Regions from separate parts of the Luteibacter rhizovicinus DSM 16549 genome, predicted to be linked through region 1. Evidence: predicted binding sites of a transcription regulator. Region 1 holds the regulator's gene; the other holds the start of a gene.
What was found. Region 1 encodes HrcA, which represses chaperone genes, less so after heat shock. Its sites were predicted from a motif close to TTNGCACTCNNNNNNNNNGAGTGCNAA; they were not measured.
Positions count from the first base shown of each region.

Region 1 (8,595 bases):
GCGCTGCGGTCATGAACAAGCTCAATGCGGGGTCGGAACTCGACCTTTACCGGATGGCGCAGGAGCGGGGGCTCATTCGCGCCTAACCCTGCGCCCGGTCGAGCATCTTCTTGGCGTGGGCGCGGGTTTCCTTGGTGATTTCCACGCCGCCGAGCATGCGCGAGAGCTCGTCGCGGCGGCCAGCGGCGTCGAGGGTGTGGATACGCGTGCGGGTGGCTTCGCCGTCGCTTTCCTTGGCGACCTGAAGGTGTGCGTGGCCTTGCGCGGCGACCTGGGGCAGGTGGGTGACGCACATCACCTGGACGCGTTCGCCGAGGGCGCGCAGTTTCTGGCCGACCACTTCGGCGACCGCGCCGCCGATGCCGGTGTCCACTTCGTCGAAGATCATGCAGCCGATGTTGTCGTTGCCCAGCGTGGCCACTTCGATAGCCAGGCTGATGCGGGCGAGTTCGCCGCCTGAGGCCACCTTGCGTAGCGGGCGCGGCGGCTGGCCGGGATTGGCGCTGACCAGCAGTTCGCAGCGTTCGCGGCCCTGCGGATCGGGCTCGTTGCCTTCGACGCGCTCGAGCGAGACCTCCAGACGACCGCCGGCCATGCCGAGCTCGCCCATCAGGGCGGCGACCGACGTGCCCAGACGGCCAGCGGCCGCGGCACGTGCGGCGGATAGCGACGCGGCGGCTTCGTCATAGGTCTTGTGCAGACGATCGCGCTCGCGGCCGAGGCGATCCAGGGCATCGCCGGCGCCTTCGAGTTCGGCCAGGCGCTCGCGGATCTCCTCGGCCTTTACCGTCAGTTCCTCGATCGGCAGCCGGTAACGGCGCGAGAGGTCGTGCAGGTGGGTGAGCTGGGTGTCGACTTCGGCGAGGCGCTCGGGGTCGAGTTCCACGTCCTGCGCGTAGCGACCGAGGCCGTCCACGGCTTCGCCTACCTGGATCTGTGCGCTGTCGAGCAATTCGAGGGTCGGTACCAGCGAGGCGTCCAGTTCGGCCAGGCGCGACAGTTCGGCGTGCGCGCGGAGCAGGGCGCGACCCACGGCGAACTCGCTCTCGCCGTCGAGGATCTCGACCACGCCGTTGGCGCCTTCGGCCAGCCGTCCGGCGTTGGCCAGGCGGCGATGCTGGGCTTCGAGTTCTTCCAGCGCCGCGGGCGACAGGGCCCAGCGGTCCAGTTCTTCCAGTTCGTGGGCAAGCAGTTCGATCTGGCGCTCGCGATCGTCGCCGCCGGACAGGCTGCGGATGCGCGCGACGGCGTCACGCCAGGACTTCGCGGTGTCGCGGACGCTGGCCTGCAGCACCTCGTTGCCGGCGTAGGCGTCGAGCAGGGCCATCTGGTGCTGGCGCGAGAGCAGGGCCTGATGTTCGTGCTGGCCGTGGATCTCCACGATGAGCGCGGCCAGGGCGGACATCTGCGCGAGGCTGGCGGGGCGGCCGTTGATCCAGCCGCGCGAGCTGCCTTCGACGCGGATCACCCGGCGCAGCTGGCAGGTCTCGCCGTCGTCGAGTTCCTCCTGCCGGAGCCACGCGGTCGCTTCGGGCAGGCCGGTGAGGTCGAATTCCGCGGCCAGCTCGGCGCGGTCGCTGCCGGAGCGGACCATGCCGCTGTCGGCGCGGGCGCCGGCCAGGAGCATCAAGGCGTCCACGAGCAGGGATTTGCCCGCGCCGGTCTCGCCGCTGACCACGGTGAGCCCGGGCCCGAAGGCAATCTCGGCTTCTTCGACAACGGCAAATTGGCGGACGTAGAGCGAGGTGAGCATGGCGACCGATGGCGGCGGATGGAATCGCGCCGATTGTAGCGGGAGGCGCGTCGCAGAAGCCGAGACTTGCAACAAGGGCGTCGAGACCTTATTGATAGCCGGACGAACCAACCCCTCCGGCCCGCCCACGCGCATGAATCCGTTTTCCGGTCACGACATCGATGCACGCGCGCGCCGGCTGCTGCGTACCCTGATTTCTCAGTATCTGTCCGATGGGGAGCCGGTCGGCTCACGCACGCTGGCGAAGTCCTCGGGCCTGGAAGTCAGCCCGGCGACTATCCGGAACATCATGGCCGACCTCGAAGAGGCCGGACTGGTCTCCTCGCCGCATACCTCGGCGGGTCGTATCCCGACGCCGCGCGGCCTGCGCCTGTTCGTCGACAGCCTGCTCGAGCTCAAGCCCCTGCCGCGCGACGACATGGCCCGCCTGCAGGGCGGCCTGCCGCCGCATCAGACGACGACACGCGACCTGCTCGGCAACGTCTCGCACCTGCTTTCGGCGATGACCCACTTCGCCGGCGTGGTCACCGTGCCGCGCCAGGGCGATTTCCCGCTGCGGCACATCGATTTCGTCAATCTGCCCGACGCGCGGGTGCTGGTGATCCTGGTCTTCTCGGATAACCAGGTGCAGAACCGCGTGGTCCAGCTCGTCCGTCCGCTGGAGTCGGCGGAGCTGGAGCAGGCGGCCAACTATCTCAACGCCCAGTTCGCCGGCTTCCGCCTGGCGGACATCCGCGCCCATCTGGCCACCGAGCTGCGCGAAGCGGGCGGGGAACTCAATCGCCTGCTCACCGGTGTGGTCGAACTGGCCACCGCCTCGTTCAGCGCCGATGAGGACGCCGACGACGTGCTGGTCAGCGGCCAGACCAACCTGATGGGTTATTCGGAGCTGGCCGACATCGAGCGGCTCCGCGACCTTTTCGACGCCTTCCAGCAGAAGCGCGACCTGCTTCAGCTGATGGAAATGTGCGTCAAAGCCCCTGGCGTACGCCTGTTCATCGGCGAGGAGTCCGGTTTTTCGGCCCTCGACGGCTGCAGCATCGTCACCGCCACCTACGGCACGAAGGGCCGCATGCTCGGCGCGATCGGAGTTATTGGACCGACGCGTATGGCATATGAGCGAGTGATCCCCGTGGTACAAGCCACCGCCGGACTGCTCAGCGACGCCTTGAATCGCGCCGCGGCGACCTCATAAACCGCCACGGGAGGCGGGTTTAGTATTTCCCGCGAATGTTCGACCCTTCCACGGAGGGGTCGGTACGCTGACATTTGGAGTAAACATGCAAAACAACGATCCCCACGCGCCGGATCCGGCGCAGGACGGCGCGGCCGACAGCGCCATCCAGGCTGAGCTCGACGCCCTCGGCGTCCAGCTGGCCACGATGGAAGCCGAGCTGGCGCAGGCCCGCGAGACGGTGCTGCGCGAAAAGGCGGAGATCGAGAACCAGCGTCGTCGCATGCAGCGCGATGTCGATCAGGCTCGCCGCTTTGCCAACGAGAAGTTGCTCGCCGAATTGCTGCCGGTCTACGACGGCATCGCCCTGGGCCTGACCAACGAGGCGGCGGATGCGAAGACGCTCCGCGAAGGCCTGCAGATGTCGCTCGATCAGCTGAAGAAGGTCACCGAGGCCAATGGACTGACCATGGTCGACCCGCTTCACCAGCCGTTCAATCCGGAGCATCACCAGGCGATCAGCTCGGTCGAGTCGAACGAGCATGCGCCCAATACCGTCGTCGCCGTGGTCCAGAAGGGCTTCGTGCTGAACGACCGTCTGCTGCGTCCGGCGCTCGTCGCCGTGGTGCGCGACCACTGAACAGCGTTACCAAAGATATTGAATCGATGGGGGTTACCCCCATTTTCCTTAGCAGTCGCGGCCGCGGGGGCCGCATGAAATTCGGAGCAACGTAACTATGGGCAAGATCATCGGTATCGACCTCGGTACGACCAACTCCTGCGTCGCAGTGATGGAAGGTTCGACCGCACGTGTCATCGAGAATGCAGAGGGCGATCGCACCACGCCGTCCATCGTGGCTTTCACCAAGGACAACGAAGTCCTCGTGGGCGCGCCGGCCAAGCGCCAGAGCGTGACCAACCCTTACAACACCTTCTACGCGGTGAAGCGCCTCATCGGTCGCAAGTTCACCGACGCCGAAGTGCAGAAAGACCTCAAGCTGGTTCCCTACGGCATCGTTGCGCACGATAACGGCGACGCCTGGGTGCAGACCGCCGACGGCAAGAAGATGGCACCGCAGGAAGTCTCCTCGAAGGTGCTGATGAAGATGAAGAAGACCGCCGAGGACTTCCTCGGTGAAGCGGTCACCGAGGCGGTCATCACGGTCCCGGCTTACTTCAACGACAGCCAGCGCCAGGCCACCAAGGACGCGGGCAAGATCGCCGGTCTCGACGTCAAGCGCATCATCAACGAGCCGACCGCTGCCGCGCTGGCTTACGGTCTGGACAAGGCTGCCACGGGTGACCGCAAGATCGCCGTGTACGATCTGGGCGGCGGCACGTTCGACGTGTCGATCATCGAGATCGCCAACGTCGACGGCGAGAAGCAGTTCGAAGTGCTGTCCACCAACGGCAACACCTTCCTCGGTGGTGAGGACTTCGACAACCGCGTCATCGACTATCTCGTCGAAGAGTTCAAGAAAGAGCAGGGCATCGACCTGCGCAAGGACCAGCTCGCGCTGCAGCGCCTGAAGGACGCCGCCGAGCGCGCGAAGATCGAGCTGTCCTCGGCGCACCAGACCGACGTGAACCTGCCGTACGTCACCGCCGATGCCTCGGGTCCGAAGCACCTGAACATCAAGCTGACCCGTGCCAAGCTCGAGTCGCTGGTGGAAGACCTGGTCAAGGGCACGATCGATCCGTGCCGCACGGCGCTGAACGATGCCGGCCTGAAGATCTCGGACATCCACGAGGTGATCCTCGTCGGTGGCCAGACCCGCATGCCCAAGGTCCAGGAAGCCGTGAAGGACTTCTTCGGCCGCGAGCCGCGCAAGGACGTCAACCCGGATGAAGCCGTCGCCGTCGGCGCCGCGATCCAGGGTGGCGTGCTGGGCGGTACCGTCAAGGACGTCCTGCTGCTCGACGTCACCCCGCTGTCGCTCGGCATCGAGACGATGGGCGGCGTGATGACCAAGCTGATCGAGAAGAACACCACGGTGCCGACCAAGGCCTCGCAGACCTTCTCCACGGCCGACGACAACCAGACCGCCGTGACCGTGCACGTGCTGCAGGGCGAGCGCGAGCGTGCCAATGCGAACAAGTCGCTGGGCAAGTTCGACCTCTCCGGCATCCGTTCGGCACCGCGCGGCCAGCCGCAGATCGAAGTGACCTTCGACATCGACGCCAACGGCATCCTGCACGTGTCGGCGAAGGACAAGGACACCGGCAAGGAACAGAAGATCGAGATCAAGGCCGGTTCGGGCCTCTCGGACGAAGAAGTCGCGCGCATGGTGGCGGACGCGGAAGCGAACCGCGAGGAAGACAAGAAGTTCCACGAGCTCGTGCAGGTGCGTAACCGTGGCGACCAGCTCGTCCACGCCACGCGCAGCCAGCTCAAGGAGCATGGCGGCAAGATTCCGGCCGAGCAGCTGGCCGGTATCGACAGCGCGGTCTCCGAGCTGGAGAAGGCCCTGGGTGGTGAAGACAAGGACGTGATCGAGTCGAAGATCACCAACCTCGAGCAGGTCGCCCAGGCGCTCTCCGCCGCGGCACAGTCCGGTGGTTCGCAGGACACCGCGCAGCAGTCGGCTCCGGGCGGCGGTTCGGCGCAGCCGGACGACGTGGTCGACGCCGAGTTCACCGAAGTCAAGGACGAGAAGAAGTAAGTCGTCTTCTTCGGTAAGTAACGACGCGCTGCGGGCTTCATGCCCGCAGCGCGGTATCGATAGTCCAGGGAAAGCACACGTGTAATGGCCAAGCGCGACTACTACGAAATTCTCGGTGTGGAACGCACCGTGACCGAGGGTGACCTCAAGAAGACGTTTCGTCGCGTTGCGATGAAGTATCACCCTGACCGCAATCCGGACGACCCGGAAGCGATCGACAAATTCAAGGAAGCCAAAGAGGCTTACGAAGTGCTGGCCGACGCGCAGAAGCGCGCGATGTACGACCAGCACGGACACGCCGCCTTCGAGGGCGGTGGGTTCGGTCGTGGCGGTGGCGCCGGTTTCGGCGACGTCGGCGATATCTTCGGCGACATCTTTGGTGACATTTTCGGCGGCGGTGGCGGGCGCCAGCGCGCCCGTCGTGGCGCCGACCTGCGCTACATGATGGATCTGGATCTCGAGGAAGCCGTGTTCGGCGTCGAGAAGAAGATCGAAGTACCGACCCAGGTCAATTGCCACCATTGCAACGGCTCCGGTTCGGAAGACGGCAAGGTGTCCAAGTGCAGCACCTGCGCCGGTCACGGCCGCGTTCGCATGCAGAACGGCATCTTCTCCATCCAGCAGGCCTGCCCGACCTGCCATGGCTCCGGCCAGAAGATCGACAAGCCCTGCAAGAAGTGCCACGGCGAAGGTCGCCTCGAGGAAGAGCGCACGCTGTCGGTGCGGATTCCGGCGGGCGTCGACAATGGCGACCGCATCCGCCTCACGGGGCAGGGCGAGGCCGGTCCTGCCGGTTCGCCGTCGGGCGATCTGTACGTGGAAGTGCGGGTGCGCGAGCACGCCATCTTCCAGCGCGACGGCAGCGATCTCTACTGCGAAGTGCCGATTCGTTTCGCCCAGGCCGCGCTCGGTACCGAACTCATGGTGCCCACGCTCGAAGGCGAGATCCCGGTCAACGTGCCACCGGAAACACAGACGGGCCACCAGTTCCGCATGCGCGGCCGTGGTGTGAAGTCGGTCCGCGGTGGCGGCACCGGCGACCTCATCTGCACCGTGGTGGTCGAAACGCCGGTACGCCTGACCAAGGAACAGCGCGAACTGCTGACGCAGCTCGAAGCCACGTTCGTCGGCGAAGGCGCCGCCAAGCACACGCCGCGCTCGACGACGTTCATCGACGGCGTCAAAGACTTCTGGTCCCGCGTCACTTCGTAAGAAGCGACTGCGTTGTGGTAACTGCATTGTGTGGGAGCCGCTTCAGCGGCGATGCTTTTGCTCGTAGGAAGAGCATCGCCGCTGAAGCGGCTCCCACAAAAAGCGGCTCCCACATCGAGCGGCCATGAACTAGGATTGCCTTCCCGCATTGCGAAGGCTCCCCCATGACCCGTCCCGCCCGTCTCGCCATCAGCGGCGCCTCCGGCCGCATGGGCACCGCGCTGCTCGGCCTCGTGCGTGAGGACGAACGCTTCGAACTCGTACGCGCGATCGTTTCGTCCGGCTCGCCGCGTCTGGGCAAGGCGGCCTTCGGCGATGTCTCGGCCTTGCGCTTCACCGACTGGACCGACGCCGGCGATATCGATGTCGTCATCGACTTCAGCGGCCCGGACGGTCTCGGCGCCGCGCTCGATTATTGCGAAGCGTCGGGCGCCTCACTCGTCACCGGCACGACCGGCCTCGAGCCCGCGTTGGAAGATCGCCTGACCAAGGCCGTCGAGCGGATCGCTGTGCTGCGCGCCGCCAACTTCAGCCTCGGCGTCGCCGTGCTCACGCGCCTGCTGCGCGAAGCCGCCGCCGCGCTGCCGGGCTGGGACCTCGATATCGTCGAAGCGCATCACGGCCGCAAGGAAGACGCGCCATCCGGTACAGCGCTGGCGCTTGGCCACGCCGCTGCGGAAGGTCGGGGCGCCACGCTGGAGGAACTGGCGGTGTATGCCCGCGAAGGTCGCCCCGGTGCGCGCAAGAACGGCACGATCGGCTTCGCCGTGGTCCGCGGTGGCGACATCGTCGGCGAGCACCAGGCCTTGCTGATGGGGCAGGGCGAGCGGATCGAGCTGGCCCACCGGGCGACGGACCGGTCGATCTTCGCCCGCGGCGCGCTCGAGGCCGCCAACTGGATCGCCGGCCGCGCCCCCGGCACCTGGTCCATCGAGGACGTCATCGCCAGCAAGATGTAGGCAGCGTTGTGGGAGCCCACCCATACCTCGAACGCGTGTTAACATTCGCGCCGAAGTCATTGGGGAGTAGCCATCCTCTACCCCGAGGAGTTCGCGTCAACATACTTGGTGGCCTCGTGCCCCATGGCGCGAACGGCACAGCGCCCGGAGAGTGCGCTGCCCGCCCGGCGAGACCTTTGGCCAGCGACATGCTTACCCGGGCCGGGCGAGCGGTGTGGCTGTGCCATCGGTATATCTCGCTCGCCCGGCCCTAGATAAAACATGCTGCTGACATGCTTTTTGTTCCTGGTTTCGGCCGGGGCTATCTATTTCGCCTGCGAGTACTTCGTCAACGGCGTCGAATGGTTCGGGCGCAAGCTCAATCTCGGCGCCACGGCTACCGGTACGGTGCTTGCCGCTTTCGGCACGGCACTGCCGGAAAGCGCGGTGACCTTCGTCGCCGTCATGTTCGGCAAGACCCCGGCAGCCCGGGATATCGGTGTCGGTGCGGCCCTGGGTGGCCCGCTGGTGCTCGCCACGATCGCCTATGCGGTCGTCGGTTTTGCTTTATATGCAGGCCGCAAGCGACTGAAAAGGCCGGACTTGCGTGTGCGCGTGGACAATAAGCGACTGGCGCGCGACCAGTCCTGGTTCCTCGCCATCTTCGTGGTGAAGGTGGGCCTCGGCCTGGTCGCCTTTGCGTGGAAGCCGTGGCTGGGTGTGCTCTTCCTGCTGGCTTATGTGGCCTACGTCTGGCGCGAAATGCGCGACGACACCAGCGCGCCCGAGGGGGAAGATGAGCTCGAACCGCTCACCTTCCGTCCGCATGACGCCAATCCCTCGATGAACTGGGTG
Region 1 covers NZ_CP017480.1:4,556,698-4,565,292, reverse strand. The annotation lists gene BJI69_RS20835 (response regulator transcription factor) at 1-86, shown strand, start outside; gene recN (DNA repair protein RecN) at 83-1,753, opposite strand; gene hrcA (heat-inducible transcriptional repressor HrcA) at 1,887-2,948, shown strand; gene grpE (nucleotide exchange factor GrpE) at 3,034-3,567, shown strand; gene dnaK (molecular chaperone DnaK) at 3,665-5,590, shown strand; gene dnaJ (molecular chaperone DnaJ) at 5,675-6,802, shown strand; gene dapB (4-hydroxy-tetrahydrodipicolinate reductase) at 6,967-7,761, shown strand; yybP-ykoY riboswitch at 7,811-8,003, shown strand; gene BJI69_RS20800 (sodium:calcium antiporter) at 8,023-8,595, shown strand, end outside.

Region 2 (8,595 bases), 1.2 Mb from region 1:
CGATTGGTGTAGTTGGTGATGTCGTCGGGACCGGTGCCCTCGAACTGGAAGTCAGGGTGGAAGCTGGCCACCTGGATGTCGCCGTCGAGCCCAAGGTCATCGACGGCCAGGTCGGCTACTTCAAGAAACTCGTTGAAGTCATCGAAGTCGCCCAGCACGCCGGGGTGGATAAGCAGCGTGGTATCGGTCACCTCGGGACTCACGTCGCGCAGGTGTTCGAGTTCCCGCTTGAGATCGTCGAGCAGTTCCAACGGCTGGGTGGCGGCGCTGACCACGTAACGGACCTGGCCTTTCTTGTGCACGGCCTTGGCGAACGGGCACAGGTTGAGGCCGATCACGGCCTTCTCCAGCCATGCCTGGCTGCGTGCGATCGCTTCGTCGGGGGTCGGCAGACCATCCATGGGGGTGTCCTTCATCGTGCGGGGGCGAGCCATTCGTCGAGTTCGGGCCCGGTAAACGTGCCCACTTTGCGGCGCAGGATACGCCCGTCTTCACCGATCAGGACGCTATAGGGCAGGACGCGACGCGTATTGCCGAGCGAGAGGGACCCGCCGGGCGCGTCGGCATCCACGAGCATGATGGGGTAGCTCACCGGCCGCCGGGCGAGATAACCGCGGACGCCGGTTGCCGTGTCTTCGGCCAGCCCGAGCACCACGATGCTGCGGTCCCGGTAGCGCGAATACGCCGCGTCGAGCAGGGGCATCTCCTGCCTGCACGGCCCGCACCAGCTCGCCCAGTAATTGATGAGCACGCGTTTGCCGTGCCAGTCCGACAGCTGACGTGCCTTACCTTCGACGGTCACGAAGCTGGCTTCCGGTGCCGGGTCGCCGATGTCGGCCACCGTCACGCCTGGGGGCGGTGGCGGATGCAGGCGCCGGTGCTCGACCCACAATCCGCCCGTCGCCCCGAGGATCGCCAGTACGACGATCCAGAAGGTCGGGCCGCGTGTCATGGCGACGCGGCGGCCTCGAGTGCCTGCTTGACGGTGTCGTAGGTAAGCACGGTGGAGAGCTTATGGCCGTCGCCACCTCCTTTCGGGTAGACCACGTACAGCGGCACGCCCACCGAGTGGTACTGCTCCAGGAAGGCGGCGATGGTCGCGTTCACGTCGGTCCAGTCGCCGCGCATGTACACGGTGCCGGTGCGCTTGAGCAGCGCCTTGAAGTCGTCCGTGTCGAGCACCGCGTGTTCGTTGGCCTTGCAGGTGATGCACCAGTCCGCGGTCATGTCGACCAGCACGGGTGTGCCGGCGGCACGCAGCTCGGCGAGTTTCTCCGGCGAGTACGGCACGATGCCGTCACTGGCGACCGTGGCCGCGGTCGGCGCCGGCAGGCCGTGCACGGTCCACAGGGCCGCCACGGCGCCCACCGCGAGCACGGCGGTGAAGATCCAGGACAGGCCGCGGTCGCGGTTGGCGTGGCGGCCATACCACCACAGCGCCATGGCCAACAGGACGGCACCGGCCAGCACGAGGGCCGTCGCGTCCGCGCCCCGCTGCTTGGTCAGCACCCACAGCAGCCACACCGCCGTGAGATACATCGGGAAGGCCAACGCCTGCTTCAGCGTCTCCATCCAGCGACCGGGGCGCGGCAACAGCCGGGCGATCGCCGGCACGAAGCCGATCAACAGGAAGGGCAGTGCGAGGCCAAGGCCGAGGGCGAGGAAAATCAGGAAGGCCACGGCGACCGGGGCGGCGAAGGCGAAGGCGATCGCCGAACCCATGAAGGGCGCCGTGCAGGGGCTGGCGACGACGACGGCAAGGACCCCGGTAAAGAAGTCGCCCGACGGACCCGAGCGCGACGCCAGGCCGCTGCCGACGTTACCCAGCGAGCCGCCGATCTCGAACACGCCCGACATCGACAGGCCCACGGCGAGCATCACGTAGACGAGGATGCCGATCGCCAGCGGCTGCTGGAACTGCGCGCCCCACTGGATTCCATGGCCGGCAGCGCGGATGCCGACGATGATCACGCCCAGGGCGGCAAAGGCGACGAGCACGCCGGCGGTGTACCAGAGCGCGTGCCGACGGGCGGCTCCCTGGCTCTCGCCACTCTCCAGCACGGTGATCGCCTTCAGCGACAGCACCGGCAGCACGCAAGGCATCAGGTTCAGCACGAGGCCGCCGAGCAGCGCCAGGCCGATGGCGGCGACGAAGCCGAGCGGCGCCTCGTTCTTCGGCATGAGGCCCGGAGGCGGGGGTGTCGGCGCGACGTCCTTCACGGCGGCGGCCGTCGCGGGCGCGGCGGAGGCCGGGGCGCCGACCGTCGCCGTACCGGCGCCGAAGTCGACGCTGATATGACGCTTCATTACCGGATAGCAGATGCCGTTCTCGAGGCAGCCCTGGTAGGCGACCTCGAGTTCGGTCGTCTTTGCGTCCGCCGCGCCCTTGACCGGCACGGGCAACTCCACCTGATCGAAATAGACGATGGTGTCGCCGAAATGTTCGTCGTGGTGGGCGACGCCGCTCGGCCACTCCGGCTCACCGGTGGTGACACCAGCGGGCGAGGCGACCGTGATCTCGGTCTTGTCGCGGTAGAGGTAGTAGTCCTTCGGCATGGTCCAGCGCAGCAGCAGGGCGTCGCGTGACTTGACCAGGGCTTCGAAGCGGAACGCCTGCTCGGCCGGCAGGGCGGCGGCATCGGTGCCCGGGGTCGCGGCCGGGGCGCCGAGCAGCGAGGCGCCATTGGCGGCGGTCGCGCCAGTGGGTGGCGTGGCGGCAGCGGCCGTCGGAGCGGGTCCCGTCGGAATGGTCGAGGCGCCACCGATGGTGAGCTTCAGGTGCTCGGTGTTCGGCGGGTAGCAGATCTTCGGCTCGACTTCGTGGCAACCCTGGTACTGGACGTCGAGGGCCAGGGTGGTCGTGCCGGCGGCGAGCAGCGTGTACGGCACGCTGGCTTCGATATCGCCGTGGTAGATCTCCACGTCGCCGAGGTATTCGTCGTGCTTCTTCAGGCCATCCGGCAAGGTCGGCTCACCGAGCGAGACCGCGCCGGCATCGGCCGCCTTGATCTTGATCCGGCCCCGATAGAGGTAATAGTCGGGCGCGATGCGCCAATGCAGCTTGACCATGCCGGGCTGGCTGGCGTCCGTGGTGAGGTGAAACGCCTCGGTGACGGGCAGCAGATCGTCGTCGCCCTGGGCGAATGCGGGCAGGGCAACGAGCAACAGGCCGAACGCGGCGACCAGGTTCCGCGCAAGGCGGCGAAGCGACGACATGGTGATCTCCGTGGAGCGATGCGGTGACGAGGCGCGTGGGGCGTCGATCATTATGACCGGGCGAACCCGGGTTAGCTTGCGTCGACACTCGCTTCCAGCCACGCCAGGTAGGGGGCATGGCCGGCAACGACCGGCAGGGCGACGATTTCCGGCACCTCGTAGGGATGGTGTGCCAGGACGAAGCGTTCCAGCGCCGCGAAGGCCTCGCGGGTCGTCTTTGCAACCAGCAGGTCTTCGTCGTCGGTCACGACCTCGCCCTTCCAGCGGTAAGTGGACCGCACGCCGGGCAGTCGGTTCACGCAGGCGGCGAGGCCCGCTTCGACGATGGCGCGGGCGAGGGTGTCGGCGGGTTCGCCCGTCGGGCAGGCGATGAGGACGACGATGGGTTCGGACATGGGTCGATTGTGGCCTCTTGCGCCCTTTTTTGAACCCGGGGCCTTGAACGGTTTCGTGGCGCCGCCATCTGTCGACCATCCGCAGCTCTTCCGAATCAGGAAAGCTTAGGGCTAAAATTCTGGCACTCACCCTGATCAAGTGCTAACAGGGTGGACCTTTTTCCTTATCCGTCAAACACATGTTTGGAGAAGTCATGAGCAAACTGCGCCCGCTGCACGACCGCGTCATCGTCAAGCGTCTCGAAGAAGAGCGCGTTTCCGCCGGTGGCATCGTCATCCCGGACAGCGCCACCGAGAAGCCCACCCGCGGCAAGGTGCTCGCTGCCGGTACCGGCCTCCTCCTGGCCAGTGGCCAGCTCCGTCCGATGGGCGTGAAGGAAGGCGACGTGGTCCTGTTCGGCAAGTATGCCGGCCAGGAAATCAAGGTCGACGGCGAAGATCTGGTCTTCCTGAAGGAAGACGACATCGTGGCGGTCCTGGAAGGCTGAGCTTTCGCTCGCCCCGTTCCCCCCGATCTCACTTACTAATCATTTAAGGATTCAAAGACCATGGCATCGAAAGAAGTCCGCTTCGGCGAAGACGTCCGCGCCCGCATGCTGAAGGGTGTCAACACCCTCGCCAACGCGGTCAAGGTCACCCTGGGCCCGAAGGGCCGCAATGTCGTGCTCGAGAAGAGCTTCGGCGTCCCGACCGTCACCAAGGACGGCGTCTCGGTCGCGAAGGAAATCGAACTCGCCGACAAGTACGAGAACATCGGCGCGCAGATCGTGAAGGAAGCCGCCTCGAAGACCTCCGACGTCGCCGGTGACGGCACCACGACCGCGACCGTCCTCGCCCAGGCATTCATCCAGGAAGGCCTCAAGGCTGTTGCCGCCGGCATCAACCCGATGGACCTCAAGCGCGGTATCGACCAGGCTGTCATCGCCGCCGTTGCCGAACTGAAGAAGCTGTCCAACCCGACCGCCGACGACAAGGCGATCGCCCAGGTCGGCACGATCTCGGCCAACTCCGATTCCAACATCGGTGACATCATCGCCACGGCGATGGGCAAGGTCGGCAAGGAAGGCGTGATCACGGTTGAAGAAGGTTCGGGCCTCGAGAACGAGCTCGACGTCGTCGAAGGCATGCAGTTCGACCGCGGCTACCTGTCGCCGTACTTCATCAACAACCAGCAGTCGCAGCAGGTTGAGCTGGACGACCCGTTCATCCTCATCCACGACAAGAAGATCTCGAACGTGCGTGAGCTGCTGCCGGTGCTCGAGGCTGTCGCCAAGGCTGGCAAGCCGCTGCTGATCGTTGCCGAGGAAGTCGAGGGCGAAGCCCTGGCCACCCTCGTCGTCAACACGATCCGTGGCATCGTCAAGGTCGCCGCCGTCAAGGCGCCGGGCTTCGGCGATCGTCGCAAGGCCATCCTGGAAGACATCGCTGTCCTCACCGGCGGCACGGTCATTTCCGAGGAAGTCGGCCTGGCGCTCGACAAGGCCACGATCACCGATCTTGGCCATGCCAAGCGCGTCGTGATCACCAAGGAAAACACCACGATCATCGACGGTGCCGGCGATGCCGAAGGCATCCAGTCGCGCATCAAGCAGATCAAGGCGCAGATCGAAGAGACCTCTTCGGACTACGACCGCGAGAAGCTGCAGGAGCGTGTTGCCAAGCTTGCCGGCGGCGTTGCCGTCATCAAGGTCGGCGCCGCGACGGAAGTCGAGATGAAGGAAAAGAAGGCCCGCGTCGAAGACGCCCTGCACGCTACGCGCGCAGCCGTCGAAGAGGGCGTGGTCCCGGGCGGCGGCGTCGCCCTGATCCGTGCACTGAAGGCGCTCGAAGGCCTGAAGGGCAAGAACACGGACCAGGACCTCGGCATCGCGATCACCCGTCGCACGCTCGAAGCCCCGCTCCGCGCCATCGTCACCAACGCCGGTGAAGAGGCTTCGGTCATCGTCAACCAGGTCAAGGCTGGCGAAGGTAACTACGGTTACAACGCGGCGACCGGTGAGTTCGGCGACATGATCGCCTTCGGCATCCTGGACCCGACCAAGGTCACCCGCTCGGCACTGCAGTTCGCCGCGTCGGTTGCCGGCTCGATCATCACGACCGAAGCGGCCGTGACGGAAGTGCCGAAGAAGGACGACGGCCACGGCCATGGCGGTGGTGGCGGTGGCATGGGCGGCATGGGCGGTATGGACTTCTAAGTCCAGCCACCTGGCTTGCTACACGAAAGGCCCCGCGCAAGCGGGGTCTTTTTTTTGGCTTCTTCGCGCATGTCCGGGCGTACGTGCCGTGCTTCGTTCGCGGGCTCGCTCGTCGACCTCGTGGGGCGGCTCGGCTTCGCCATCGCTCCGTACACTTGGGCGTCTCGCGGGGAGACCTTGGTGTCCACCCTCGCTGCTCAGACAGGTCCTCCGCGTTCCGTATAGGAAAGGCCGCTGACGCGGCCCGTGTGCCTATCTGGCCTACGGCCGCTCCACTTGTGCGGAACTCGCCTCGAGGGTGGACACCAAGGTCTCTCACGACGATACGGTTAGCGGGACGGCGAGCCGTGGGTGCGGTCGCCGAAGCGGGCCACTACGGCAGTCGTGCGGGTACATCCACTCCGGCTCGGTGAACTCATTCAGCGACGCTGCGCTGTCTCGCGCTGTCTCGCGCGGACGATCGCGACTAGCGCGCCGAGTCACCGTTTGGCGATGCCGATGGCGATGGCGCTAGCGACGAGCCAGCAGCCAAAGCGGCGTTGCTTCGTCGGCTCGACCCGCACGCACCTCAAGGATGAGAAGAGTCTTCGGTGCCCACCCTCGAGGCGAGTTCCGCACAAGTGGAGCGGCCGAAGGCCAAGTAAGAACATGGGCCGCGTTAGCGGCCTTTCCGGTACGAAACGCGGAGGACCTGTCTGAGCAGCGAGGGTGGGCACCGAAGGCTCTTTGCCTCGAGCCCCCAGCGAGGGTGGGCACCGAAGGCTCTGCGCCTCACACCCCAACGCAAGCGCTGAGGAAAGCTATTGGCCCGCGCCCGCCTCGGCGTCATGTTCGGCATCGCCTGGCTGGCGAGCGACATCGATGCCTGCGTCGGGCAGCGCGTAGCGGGCGAGCAGGGGATCGAGTTTGTTCTTCAGGCGAAGCAGGGCGACATTGCCCATCGCTGTATCGGTCAGCTTCGTGTTCGCGTCTTCCGCAGCCGTGTTGGCATCCGGCGAGCGGGTGAGCGCGGCGAGCTGGCCGCCGAGTACCTGGGTGAGGGCGAAATACGCGTCGTCGTGAATGCCGGCGCGCTCCAGCACGAGACCCGGAAGCATCCATGACGCCATGTCGCCGTGGACCGGCGGGGGGCCGTCGTTGTGTGCGTCTACCAGCACCCACGGGACCATCTGCGTATCGAACGGCTGGCCGTCGCGGAAGCCGGCGTGGTTGTACGTGTTGGTCAGTGCCGGAAGGTGGTCGCCGTAGAACAGCAGGATGGTCGGGCGTTCACGCCTGGCCAGCAGATCGGCAAGGCGGCCGAGTTCGGCGTCCGCGTGATGCATGTGATAGACGTAGTTCTGCCACTCGATCTTGTCCTTGCCTTCGACGCCGGCGGGGACGGGAATGGCATCGCGCTCGGCGACATTCGTGTTGTCGGAGCCATCGTAAGGACCATGCGCCTCGATGCTGATCGCGAAGACCAGGCGGGACGGTCCGGCATCCGGCAACTGCGCCATGATCTCGTCGGTCATGGCGCTATCGGCCATGTACGTGCCGTCGTTCTTCGCGTCCGCGGGGAAGCCGTCACGCGAGACGAAGCGGTCGAAGCCGATCGCCTTGAAGGCCGCCGGGCGATTCCAGAAATTCGGGTTGTGCCCGTGCACGGCGACCGTGTCGTAGCCATGCGAACGCAGGGCACGCACCATGCTCGGCACCACCTGGTTGTGCAGGTCCAGGTACGGATAACGCATGTTGCCGAAGTAGCGCAGTGAAAGGCCTGTCAGTACTTCGAACTCGGTGCGGATGGTGCCGCCACCGAAGGTCGGCACGTGCAGGCCGCCACCACTGCCTTGCTGCGTGAGGCGATGCAGGTTGGGCGCGACATCCGCGTCGTAGCCGTTCACCGCGGACGGATCGAAAAACGATTCGCTCTGGATGATGACGATGTCCGGCGGTTGCCGGGTGTGCTGCGCGGCCTGCGCCATGTGCTCACGTAACGCAGCGTCGTTGTCGCCGATGAGTTGGAGGGCGGCCTTGGGGTCGTCCTTGGGTTTGTTGCGCGAGGCCTGCAGATGAAACTGCATGAGGTTGGACATGACGCCGTTGTATCCGGCGTTCTCCGACGGCGACCACGGCATCATGCCGAGGCGCTGGCCGTTGTAGATCTTCGCCCAGCCCGGCGTACCCGCGAAGAGGGTGACGAAAAGCATGCCGAGCGCGAAGGTAGCGACGATCCGGCGGCCGTAGGTGCGTCGTGCGAACACGGGAGGCTCGAAGCGAACCAGGACGACGACCAGGCCGATCAGCGCGGCGATGGCCAGGTAGGGAGCGACCTGCCGCGGTAGGTAGCCGGAAAGCAGCGACAGGCCGCCGTTGCTCAGTTGCCCGACGAGGCCGAAGTCGGCCGGCAGCAACGGCGTGCCCAGGTTTTTCACCTTGATGGCGCTCACCGCGAAGACCGCGCCCTGGGCCAGGAAGGCGATACCAAAGGAGAGCCAGGTGCGACGTGTGAGCGTCAGCAGGAGGGTAGCCAGCATCAGTCCGGGCATGGCGTTGGCGATCAGGTGGCCCGGGCGGGCAAGCCACTGGTCCGTGCCCACGCCCGGGTTGCCGTCGATCAGCCCCGTGAGCAGGACGAACAGGACCGCCGTGATGAGCGGCAGCACAGCGCGTCCCGCGCGGTCACGCCAGGTTTTCGAAGCGCTGGTCATAAGAGCCGACTTCCGCGTCCAGTCCCGAGGGGATAGGGACTGTAACGGAACGGACATGAATCGGTTGTCACCGAAAGCGCCGGTTTTTCATACGAT
Region 2 covers NZ_CP017480.1:971,320-979,914, reverse strand. The annotation lists gene BJI69_RS04540 (DUF1415 domain-containing protein) at 1-401, opposite strand, end outside; gene BJI69_RS04535 (TlpA family protein disulfide reductase) at 413-952, opposite strand; gene BJI69_RS04530 (protein-disulfide reductase DsbD family protein) at 949-3,216, opposite strand; gene cutA (divalent-cation tolerance protein CutA) at 3,288-3,611, opposite strand; gene BJI69_RS04520 (co-chaperone GroES) at 3,806-4,099, shown strand; gene groL (chaperonin GroEL) at 4,160-5,806, shown strand; gene BJI69_RS04510 (LTA synthase family protein) at 6,607-8,499, opposite strand.
Region 2: BJI69_RS04520 (co-chaperone GroES) is a predicted target of HrcA. The motif match lies at 3,731-3,757, and genes of this name have one in related genera.